Regions from separate parts of the Streptomyces sp. ALB3 genome, predicted to be linked through region 1. Evidence: predicted binding sites of a transcription regulator. Region 1 holds the regulator's gene; the other holds the start of a gene.
What was found. The regulator HrcA, encoded in region 1, represses chaperone genes, less so after heat shock. The targets are predictions, from matches to a motif close to TTNGCACTCNGNNNNNCNGAGTGCNAA.

Region 1 (5,752 bases):
GAGCTCCCCGGCGGGCATCTCGCGTGCCATCCGGTGGCCCTGGCCCGCCCAGAGGGCCATGCCCTGCGCGTCCCCCGCCAGGGCGGCGGCCCTGCGCAGCCCGCTGGTCAGGTGGTGCACCTGCGGGTAGGCGGCCGGGGCGTACGGGCCGTGCTCCCGTACGAACCGGTTGACCAGCCCGCGTGCGGGACGGCCGGAGAAGGCCCGGGTCAGGGCCGTCGTCACGAACAGCGGGTCGGTGAGGGCCTGCTTGTGCAGCGGGTGGGCTCCCGACTCGGGGCACGGCAGGAACGCCGTACCGAGCTGCGCCGCGTCGGCCCCGGCCGCCAGGACGGCCGTGATCTGCGAGCCCCGCATCAGGCCTCCGGCCGCGACGACCGGCAGGGACGAGGACTCGCGGACTTCGGCGATCAGTGTGAGCAGTCCGGTGCCGGTGAGGCCGCCCTGTGGGTCGTCGCGGTGGGTGGACTGGTGGCCGCCCGCCTCGCCGCCCTGGACGCAGAGGGCGGCGGCGCCCGCCCACTGGGCGTTCCGGGCCTCCTGGGGCGAGGTGACCGTGACGACGGTGAGCGTGCCGGCGGCGGCGAACGCGTCGAGCACCTCGCGGGTGGGACAGCCGAAGGTGAAGGAGACCAGCGGTACGGGGTCCTCCAGCAGGATCGCGACCTTGGCCTCGTAGCCGTCGTCGCCGCTGGAGTCCGGGTCTCCCAGGGGCGTCTCGTACCAGGAGGCCTCACCGGCGAGCTGGTCGCGGTAGAGATCGACCGCGCTGGGGTCGGCGACCGGCGGATGCGGCATGAAGAGGTTGACGCCGAAGGGCCGGCCGGTCAGCCTGCGGAGCTGCTTGACCTCGTTGTACATCCCGTCCGCCGTCTTGTAGCCGGCGGCGAGGAGGCCGAGTCCTCCGGCCTCGGCGACGGCGGCGACCAGCTCCGGGCGTGACACGCCGCCCGCCATGGGGGCCTGCACGACCGGGTACCGGAAGAGATCCGTCAGCGCCAAGGACATGACCGCATCGTGCCACGTCCGGCGGATCGTGCCGAATCAGCCCTTTCGGACGGCGGACCGGCCGCCACACGCACGGCACCGCCCGCCGGTGAGGAACCGGCGGGCGGTGCGGCGACGGGGATCAGCGGCCGTTGAAGGCGTCCTTCAGGCGGGAGAAGAGTCCCTGCTGGCCCGGCTGGAACTGGCCGGTGGGCCGCTCCTCGCCGCGCAGCTTCGACAGCTCCCGCAGGAGGCGCTCCTGCTCGGGGTCCATCTTCGTCGGGGTCATCACCTCGACGTGCACGATCAGGTCGCCGCGCCCGCCGCCGCGCAGGTGCGTGATGCCGCGCCCGTGCAGCGGGACCGACTGGCCGGACTGGGTGCCCGGCCTGATGTCGATCTCCTCCAGACCGTCGAGCGTCTCCAGCGGCACCTGGGTGCCGAGCGCCGCGGCGGTCATCGGGATGGTGACCGTGCAGTGCAGATCGTCGCCGCGCCGCTGGAACACGGCGTGGGAGAGCTCGTGGATCTCGACGTACAGATCGCCGGCGGGACCGCCGCCGGGGCCGACCTCGCCCTCGCCCGCCAGCTGGATCCGGGTGCCGTTGTCGACACCGGCGGGGATCTTCACGGTGAGGGTGCGCCGCGAGCGGATGCGGCCGTCACCGGCGCACTCGGGGCACGGGGTCGGTACGACCGTGCCGAAGCCCTGGCACTGCGGACAGGGCCGCGAGGTCATGACCTGGCCCAGGAAGGACCTGGTGACCTGGGAGACCTCACCGCGGCCGCGGCACATGTCACAGGTCTGCGCGGAGGTGCCGGGGGCGGCGCCCTCGCCACTGCAGGTCGTGCAGACGACCGCCGTGTCGACCTGGATGTCCTTGGTCGTACCGAAGGCGGCCTCGTTGAGGTCGATCTCCAGCCGGATCATGGCGTCCTGGCCGCGCCGGGTCCGCGAACGGGGCCCCCGCTGGGCCGCGTTGCCGAAGAACGCGTCCATGATGTCGCTGAAGTTGCCGAAGCCGCCGGCTCCGAACCCTCCCGCGCCACCGCCGCCGCCCGACTGGGACAGCGGGTCACCGCCGAGGTCGTAGACCTGCTTCTTCTGCGGGTCCGAGAGCACCTCGTAGGCGGCGTTGATCTCCTTGAACCGCTCCTGGGTCTTCGGATCCGGGTTGACATCCGGGTGCAGCTCGCGTGCGAGCCGACGGAATGCCTTCTTGATCTCGTCCTGAGATGCGTCGCGGCGCACGCCGAGTACGGCGTAGTAGTCCGTGGCCACTTACGACTCCGCCAGGATCTGTCCGACGTAACGTGCCACTGCGCGTACCGCTCCCATCGTTCCGGGGTAGTCCATGCGGGTCGGTCCGACCACGCCGAGTTTGGCGACTGCCTCGTCGCCCGAACCGTAGCCGACCGCGACGACGGACGTGGCGTTGAGGCCCTCATGGGCGTTCTCGTGCCCGATCCGTACGGTCATGCCCGAATCCGTTGCCTCACCGAGCAGCTTCAGCAGCACGACCTGCTCCTCCAATGCCTCCAGCACCGGCCGGATCATCACAGGGAAGTCGTGCCCGAAACGGGTGAGGTTGGAGGTGCCGCCGATGATCAGCCGCTCCTCCGTCTCTTCGACCAGTGTCTCGAGGAGGACGGAGAGCACCGTCGATACGGTTCCCCGGTCCTCGGTCTCGAAGGACTCCGGCAGGTCCTGCACCAGCTGCGGGACGTCCGCGAAGCGCCGCCCGACGACCCGGCTGTTGAGCCGGGCCCGCAGATCGGCCAGTGACGAGTCACCGAACGGTGCAGGACAGTCGATCATACGCTGTTCGACCCGGCCCGTGTCCGTGATCAGGACGAGCATCAGCCGGGCCGGAGCCAGCGACAGCAGCTCCACGTGCCGGACCGTCGACCGGGTCAGCGAGGGGTACTGGACGACGGCCACCTGCCTGGTCAGCTGCGCGAGCAGCCGGACCGTGCGGCCCACGACGTCGTCGAGGTCGACCGCGCCGTCGAGGAAGTTCTGGATGGCCCGGCGCTCCGGCGACGACAGGGGCTTGACGCCCGCGAGTCTGTCGACGAAGAGACGGTAGCCCTTGTCCGTCGGAATGCGTCCCGCACTCGTGTGCGGCTGGGCGATGAAGCCCTCGTCCTCCAGCACCGCCATGTCGTTGCGCACGGTGGCCGGGGAGACCCCGAGGCTGTGCCGCTCCGTGAGCGCCTTGGAGCCGACGGGCTCCTCGGTGCCGACGTAGTCCTGGACGATGGCACGCAGCACTTCGAGTCTGCGTTCGCTGAGCACCGCGCACACCTCCAGCTGTGGTTCTTCGGTTTCCGACTGGCACTCTGTGCGTTCGAGTGCCAGCATCCCCCCGGTCAGTGTACGGGGGCGAGGTGGGGCAGGGGCAAGGGCGACCGGCCACGCCCTCCCGGGACTGCGCAGGTCGTTGCCGATAGCGTCGTCGTATGGACGCCTCTTGGGAAGAGTTCGGCTGGGAGCGGTTGGGCAACGGTTCGGGGCGGCGACGCCTTCCCGTCTGGGACGCGACCGCCGCGCTGGTGGCGGGTACCGACGGTGTGCTGCTCTACGACACCGGTTCGTCGCTCCGGGAGGGCGCCGGGCTGCGGACCCAGGCCGAGGCACTGCTGGGCCGGAGGGTGACGCATATCGCACTGAGCCATCCGCACTTCGACCATGTCCTGGGCACGGCCGCGTTCTCCGGGGCGGAGGTCTACGGGGCGGTCGGCACGGCGGAGCTGCTGGGCCGGGGCGCCGAGGAGCTGCGCGCGGACGCGTTGCGGCACGGCATGAGCGAGGCGGACGCCACTGCGGCCACCGACGTGCTGGTGGCTCCGCGGCATCAGGTGAGCGGCGAGTGGACGCTCGACCTCGGCGGCGGGTTCCAGGTGCTGCTGGCCAACGTGGGCCCCGGTCACAGCGGCCACGACCTCGCCGTGCTGGTGCCGGGCTCCCCCGTCGTGGTGCTCTGCGGCGATCTGGTCGAGGAGTCCGGCGAACCGCAGGCGGGGCGGGACGCCGTCCCCTCGCGCTGGCCGGCGGCGCTGGACCGGCTGCTGGAGCTGGGCGGCGAGGACGCGCTGTACGTCCCGGGGCACGGGGCGGTGGTGGACGCGGCGTTCGTGCGGGCGCAGCGCGATCAGCTGGCGGCTCGCTTCGGCGTGTCGTGAACAGGCGCCCGTTTATCGTCGTGCCATGCGCAGCTACCAGCCGGATCTGACTCTGCCGTGGAAGAAGTCCGCCCCCGCCCCCGAGGTCCCCGCCGAGCCCGATCTGGTCGTCGAGGAGGCCGTCACCGGCTTCTGCGGGGCGGTGGTCCGGTGCGAGAAGACCGCCCAGGGGCCGACGGTCACACTGGAGGACCGCTTCGGCAAGCACCGGGTCTTCCCGATGGAACCGCGCGGCTTCCTGCTGGAGGGCAGGGTGGTCACCCTTGTGCGCCCGTCGGCCGGCGGACCCGCCCGGCCTTCCCGTACGGCCTCGGGCTCGGTGGCGGTCCCCGGTGCGCGGGCACGGGTGGCGCGCGCGGGCCGGATCTACGTGGAGGGGCGGCACGACGCCGAGCTCGTCGAGCGGGTCTGGGGTGACGACCTCCGCATCGAGGGCGTGGTGGTGGAGTACCTGGAGGGCGTCGACGACCTTCCGGCGATCGTGCGGGAGTTCGCGCCGGGCCCGGACGCCCGGCTCGGTGTCCTGGTCGACCACCTGGTGCCCGGTTCGAAGGAGTCCCGGATCGCCGCCCAGGTCACCGACGCGCACGTGCTGGTGGTGGGACACCCGTACATCGACGTCTGGGAGGCCGTGAAGCCGTCCTCCGTGGGCATTCCCGGATGGCCGGCGGTACCGCGCGGCCAGGACTGGAAGACGGGCGTCTGCCGTGCGCTGGGCTGGCCGGAGAACACGGGCGCCGCCTGGCAGCACATCCTGTCCAGGGTCGGCTCGTACAAGGACCTGGAGCCGCAGCTGCTGGGCCGGGTGGAGGAACTGATCGACTTCGTCACCCTCCCCTCCTGATGCCCCGGCCCCTCGAAGGGGATCCGGCGGAGTGGGCGTGGGAGTGCGGCGCCCGCGTGTGCGGGCAGGCCCTCAGTCCACCAGGTCGCGTACCACCGCGTCGGCCAGCAGCCGGCCCCGCAGGGTGAGGACCGCCCGGCCCTCACCGTACGGGCCGGGCTCCAGGAGCCCGTCACCCACCGCGCGGCCGGCCGCCGCGAGGCCGGCGGGGGCGAGCAGGGACAGCGGACAGCCCTCCACGAGGCGCAGCTCCAGCAGGATGCGCTCGACCCGCCGGTCCTCTTCGCCCAGCACCTCACGGCCCGCCCCGGGCGAGCGGCCCTCGGCGAGCGCCTGCGCGTAGGCCCCGGGGTGCTTGACGTTCCACCAGCGCACCCCGCCGACGTGGCTGTGGGCACCCGGCCCGGCGCCCCACCAGTCGGCCCCGCGCCAGTACAGCTCGTTGTGCAGGCAGCGGCCCTCGGGGGTGCGGGACCAGTTCGACACCTCGTACCAGGAGAAGCCCGCCGCCGCCATCGCCTCGTCCGCGATCAGATAGCGGTCGGCGTGCACGTCGTCGTCGGTCATGGGGACCTCGCCCCTGCGGATACGCCGGGCGAGCCGGGTCCCCTCCTCCACGATCAGCGCGTAGGCGGACACGTGGTCGGGGCCCGCGCCGATCGCCGCGTCCAGGGAGGCCCGCCAGTCGTCGTCGGACTCGCCGGGGGTCCCGTAGATCAGGTCGAGGTTGACGTG
Region 2 (5,752 bases), on a different contig from region 1:
CTACGGCGGCGAACTGGTCGGCATCGAGGGCAACTACGACGACGTCAACCGCTTCTGCTCGGAGCTCATCGGTGACCCGCTCGGCGAGGGCTGGGGCTTCGTCAACGTCAACCTGCGGCCGTACTACGGCGAGGGCTCCAAGACCCTGGCCTACGAGATCTGCGAGCAGCTGGGCTGGCGGCTGCCCGACCAGCTGGTCATCCCGATCGCGTCCGGATCGCAGCTCACGAAGATCGACAAGGGCCTGCAGGAGCTGATCAAGCTCGGGCTCGTCGAGGACAAGCCGTACAAGATCTTCGGCGCCCAGGCCGAGGGGTGCTCGCCGGTCTCCACCGCCTTCAAGGCCGGTCACGACGTCGTGCGTCCGCAGAAGCCGAACACCATCGCCAAGTCCCTGGCGATCGGCAACCCGGCCGACGGCCCGTACGTCCTGGACATCGCCCGCCGCACCGGTGGTGCCGTGGAGGACGTCAACGACGAGCAGGTCGTCGACGCGATCAAGCTGCTGGCCCGCACCGAGGGCATCTTCGCCGAGACCGCGGGCGGGGTGACGGTCGGTGTGACGAAGAAGCTGATCGACGCCGGGCTGCTCGACCCGACCCTGACCACCGTCGTCCTGAACACCGGCGACGGGCTCAAGACGCTCGACGCGGTCGCTCCCACGACCGGCCTGTCGGCGACGATCCGGCCCAGCCTGGACGCGTTCCGCGACGCGGGCCTCGCCGCCGCCAACTGACCACCCGAGACCGAAGGAAGGCACCCACATGAGCGTCAAGGTCCGTATCCCCACCATCCTCCGCACCTACACGGGCGGTCAGGCCGAGGTCCCGGCCGAGGGTGCGACCCTCTCCGAGGTCATCGCGTCTCTGGAGCAGAACCACCCGGGCATCGGTGCCCGCGTCCTGGACGACCAGGGCAAGCTGCGCCGCTTCGTCAACGTGTACGTCAACGACGACGACGTGCGCTTCGAGGGCGGTCTGGACGCGGTGACCCCGGACGGCGCGGGCGTCTCGATCATCCCGGCCGTCGCCGGAGGCTGACCGGACACGGGCCGGCTGCCCGGACGCGAGGACTGTCCCGTCATCCCGGGCGGGCGCACGACGACAGTCACGGCACCTCGCCGTGCTGTCGGAACGCCCGGATGTCCGGTACGCGGGCGTCCCTCCGCCGTGCGGCGCACCGCAGCTGACGCCGCACGCCGATCCACCAGGGCGTGCACAGGATGACCCCCTCCGCGAGCGAGAAACGGAGGGGGTCATTCTGCATGGTTGAGCACGGTAGAGTTGGGGAAGTCCCCGCAGCTGCCCGCACCGCCCGCATATGAGAATGCGCCCGGCCGCGACAAGAAGCAGCCAAAGTACGTGAACTCCTTGAGGCATAAGTGGCCTTTGTCAGGCCCGACTTGCCCTGGAATCCTATGAATCCAGCCTATGCGTGCGGTCACGTGTGCCCAGAATTCTCGTCCGATTGACCTGTTGCAGAGGGCAGTTGGGCAGATACATTCGGCCGCGGTCGACGCGTTCCGGCGCACGCCACCCTCTCCTGTCGGAGGGTGAGTTCTGACCCGGGCCCGCGAAGTGCGGTCTCGTGCAAGGGCCAGTAATAGGGGAGTTAGGCATGGCTCAGGGCACCGTCAAGTGGTTCAACGCGGAGAAGGGGTACGGCTTCATCGCGGTCGACGGTGGTGCGGATGTTTTCGTCCACTACAGCGCGATCCAGATGGACGGGTACCGCACCCTCGAAGAGGGTCAGCGAGTTGAGTTCGAGATCTCGCAGGGCCAGAAGGGGCCGCAGGCGGACATGGTCAAGCTCGCCGTCGGCTGAGCTCGGCGCGGTCGGCCAACGACACTACTCACGCACGTGAGGCCCGTACCCCCGCCGGGGTACGGGCCTCACGTGCGTCGCCGCCCGCGCCGGACGCCCGGAAGGCCTTCCGGGACCCGGCGGTGGGGGCCGCGCCCGCCGGTCGCCCGGCCGTCGCACCCGGCGAGCCTTCCCCGGAGGCGCTTGCACTCTCAGGGGTCGAGTGCTAATCATTGGCGTTAGCACTCTCCAGGTGAGAGTGACAGAACTTGGACCGGGCCGGTGAGGCCCGCAGGCCCAGTGGGGCAAGGAACCACTGAGCACGCTGGCCGTCCGTCGCGGGCGCCACTCGGTCCGGAGAAATCCACCCCTGTCCGGGAGGACCACTTCACATGGCCAAGATCATCGCGTTCGACGAGGAGGCACGGCGCGGTCTCGAGCGCGGGATGAACCAGCTCGCCGACGCCGTCAAGGTCACCCTCGGCCCCAAGGGCCGTAACGTCGTCCTCGAGAAGAAGTGGGGCGCGCCCACGATCACCAACGATGGTGTTTCCATCGCCAAGGAGATCGAGCTCGAGGACCCGTACGAGAAGATCGGTGCGGAGCTGGTCAAGGAGGTCGCCAAGAAGACGGACGACGTCGCCGGCGACGGTACGACCACCGCCACCGTTCTCGCTCAGGCGCTCGTCCGCGAGGGCCTGCGCAACGTCGCCGCCGGTGCCAACCCGATGGCTCTGAAGCGTGGCATCGAGAAGGCCGTCGAGGCCGTCTCCGCCGCTCTGCTGGAGCAGGCGAAGGACGTGGAGACCAAGGAGCAGATCGCTTCGACGGCCTCCATCTCCGCTGCCGACACCGAGATCGGCGCCAAGATCGCCGAGGCGATGGACAAGGTCGGCAAGGAAGGCGTCATCACCGTCGAGGAGTCCCAGACCTTCGGTCTGGAGCTGGAACTCACCGAGGGTATGCGCTTCGACAAGGGCTACATCTCGGCGTACTTCGCCACCGACATGGAGCGTATGGAGACGTCGTTCGACGACCCGTACATCCTGATCGTCAACTCCAAGATCAGCAACGTGAAGGACCTCCTTCCGCTGCTCGAGAAGGTCATGCAGTCGGGCAAGCCCCTGCTGATCATCGCGGAGGACGTCGAGGGCGAGGCCCTGTCGACCCTGGTCGTCAACAAGATCCGTGGCACCTTCAAGTCCGTCGCCGTCAAGGCTCCGGGCTTCGGTGACCGCCGCAAGGCCATGCTCGGCGACATCGCCATCCTCACCGGTGGCACCGTCATCTCCGAGGAGGTCGGTCTCAAGCTGGAGAACGCCGGCCTGGACCTGCTCGGCACCGCCCGCAAGGTCGTCATCACCAAGGACGAGACGACGATCGTCGACGGTGGCGGTGAAAGCGACCAGGTTCAGGGTCGCGTCAAGCAGATCCGTGCCGAGATCGAGAACTCCGACTCGGACTACGACCGCGAGAAGCTCCAGGAGCGCCTCGCGAAGCTGGCCGGCGGCGTGGCCGTCATCAAGGCCGGCGCCGCCACCGAGGTGGAGCTCAAGGAGCGCAAGCACCGCATCGAGGACGCGGTGCGCAACGCCAAGGCCGCCGTCGAGGAGGGCATCGTCGCCGGTGGTGGCGTGGCCCTGCTCCAGGCCTCGGCCGTCTTCGAGAAGCTCGACCTGACCGGTGACGAGGCCACGGGCGCCAACGCCGTGAAGCTCGCGCTGGAGGCCCCGCTCAAGCAGATCGCCGTCAACGGTGGTCTCGAGGGTGGCGTCATCGTCGAGAAGGTGCGCAACCTGCCGATCGGTCACGGCCTGAACGCCGCGACCGGCGAGTACGTCGACATGATCGCCGAGGGCATCATCGACCCGGCGAAGGTCACGCGCTCCGCCCTGCAGAACGCCGCGTCCATCGCCGCGCTCTTCCTGACCACCGAGGCCGTCATCGCCGACAAGCCGGAGAAGGCCTCCGCGGCCGCTCCGGGCGGCATGCCGGGCGGTGACATGGACTTCTGATCCTCGGATCAGCAGCTCCAGCGGTACCCGCAGTACCTGTACGACGCCGGCCCCCGGGACTCGTTCCCGGGGGCCGGCGTCGTTCCCGTGCGTGCCGGCCCCGGTGTGCCCGCCCCGGCCGGGCGGCAGGGGCGGGCGTCGAGCGGGAGCACTCCCGGAAGGTGAGGGTGGGGAGCGGCCCCCCACGCCCTCTCCCGTCAAGACTCGAACGCATGGCGACTTTGCGTGAGCCCAACTGCCTTCTGTGTCAGCTCTATTGACCTGAGGTTTCAGAAGTTTTACGTTCCTTGACACTTGAGAGCGCTCTCAGCCGCGTTCCGACCCCCCATGACGAGGTGCTGCCCATGCAAGCCTCCCTCTCCAGACCAGCAGCGGCGACGGTCCTGGCCATCGCTCTGGCCGCCGTGGGTCTGGGCCCTGCCGCGTCCCCGGCGGCAGCCGCCACCGTCCCCGCAGGTTCCGGCAGCTACACCGACAGCCGGCCCGCCGGTACCTCCGGCCCCACCACCAACACCGGCGCCCCCGTCACGCCCAAGCTCACGGCGGCGGCCAAGGACCGGCCGGTCCCCACCAACGACTGGTGGTCCTCCCTCGCCTACCAGCGGTACGGCGACAATCCGTACTCGACCCCGATGTACGGCCACCCGCTCACCTACCAGGCCACGTCGGGCGGACTGGAGGTCGGCTACCCGACCACGCCGGCGGTCGTCGGCGACGGCCGCCAGTACGAGTACGCGCACAAGGCCGACCTCACCGTCGGCCTCAACGGTCTGAACTCCCCGGACACGAAGGCCGACGCCTGGTCCGACTGGACGGTGACCCCTTACTGGTCGGACGGCACGCGCACCCTGCGTACGACCATCGGGCACGGCATGCCCTTCGTGTACGCCAAGGGCTCCGGTGGTGACGCCCGCATCACCACGGCCGGCACCCCCACCGTCTTCGCGGACAACGGCAACGTCCTCGGCATCACCGTCGCCGGACACCACTACGCCCTGTTCGCCCCGACCGGCAGCGACTGGAACGTCTCCGGCACGGCGATCACCGCCGGGCTCGGCGGCAAGGACTACTTCTCGCTCGCCGTGCTGCCGTCCACGGACGCGCTCGCGACCTACCGGAAGTACGCCTTCAGCTTCGTCACCGGATCCACGGTCGCCTGGGAGTCCGCCGGCGGCACGGTCAAGGCGACCTACAGCCTGACCACCGAGGCCAAGGAGGGCACCGAACGGGGCACGCTCCAGGCGCTGTACCGCCACCAGTGGCTGCACACCACCGACGCGCTCACGCCGTACACGTACGTCTCCCCGCGCGGCACCATGAAGGTCAGGGAGTCCGCCTCCTTCACCACCAGCCAGAAGAACCAGGGCGTGCTCCCCGCCCTCCCCGCGTCCAGCGGGGTCGACAAGGCCAGGCTGACCGGATATCTGAACGAGGTGGCGAACGCCTCCGACCCGTTCTCCGGGGCCGCTGACACGTACTGGACCGGCAAGGCGCTCGGCCGCCTCGCGCAGCTGGTGCCCGTCGCCGACCAGATCGGCCAGACGGGCATCCGGGACAAGATGCTCGGCCTGATGAAGGGCCGGCTCCAGGAGTGGTTCACGGCGGGCGGGGCCAGCGAGTTCAGCTACGACAAGAACTGGAAGACGCTGACCGGCTACCCGGCCTCGTACGGCAGTGACACCGAGCTCAACGACCACCACTTCCACTACAGCTACTACGTCTACGCGGCGGCGATCGTCGCCCAGTACGACCAGGCGTGGGCCGCCGACTCCGCCTGGGGCACCATGGTCAAGACCCTGGTCCGGGACGCCGCGAACCCCAGCCGCACGGACGCCGCGTACCCGTTCCTGCGCGGCTTCGACGTGTACGCGGGCCACAGCTGGGCCTCCGGCCACCAGGGATTCGCGGCGGGCAACAACCAGGAGTCCTCGTCG

Region 2: groL (chaperonin GroEL) is a predicted target of HrcA. The motif match lies at 2,007-2,033, and genes of this name have one in related genera.

The regions. Positions count from the first base shown of each region.
Region 1 is NZ_JBISCE010000040.1:67,635-73,386, forward strand. Features, by position in the region: gene ACHFIV_RS26070 (nitronate monooxygenase) at 1-1,008, opposite strand, end outside; gene dnaJ (molecular chaperone DnaJ) at 1,130-2,269, opposite strand; gene hrcA (heat-inducible transcriptional repressor HrcA) at 2,270-3,286, opposite strand; gene ACHFIV_RS26085 (MBL fold metallo-hydrolase) at 3,451-4,173, shown strand; gene ACHFIV_RS26090 (DUF3097 domain-containing protein) at 4,199-5,017, shown strand; gene hemW (radical SAM family heme chaperone HemW) at 5,090-5,752, opposite strand, start outside.
Region 2 is NZ_JBISCE010000001.1:155,923-161,674, forward strand. Features, by position in the region: gene thrC (threonine synthase) at 1-736, shown strand, start outside; gene ACHFIV_RS00840 (MoaD/ThiS family protein) at 765-1,040, shown strand; gene ACHFIV_RS00845 (hypothetical protein) at 1,108-1,266, opposite strand; gene ACHFIV_RS00850 (cold-shock protein) at 1,618-1,824, shown strand; gene groL (chaperonin GroEL) at 2,196-3,818, shown strand; gene ACHFIV_RS00860 (glycosyl hydrolase) at 4,163-5,752, shown strand, end outside.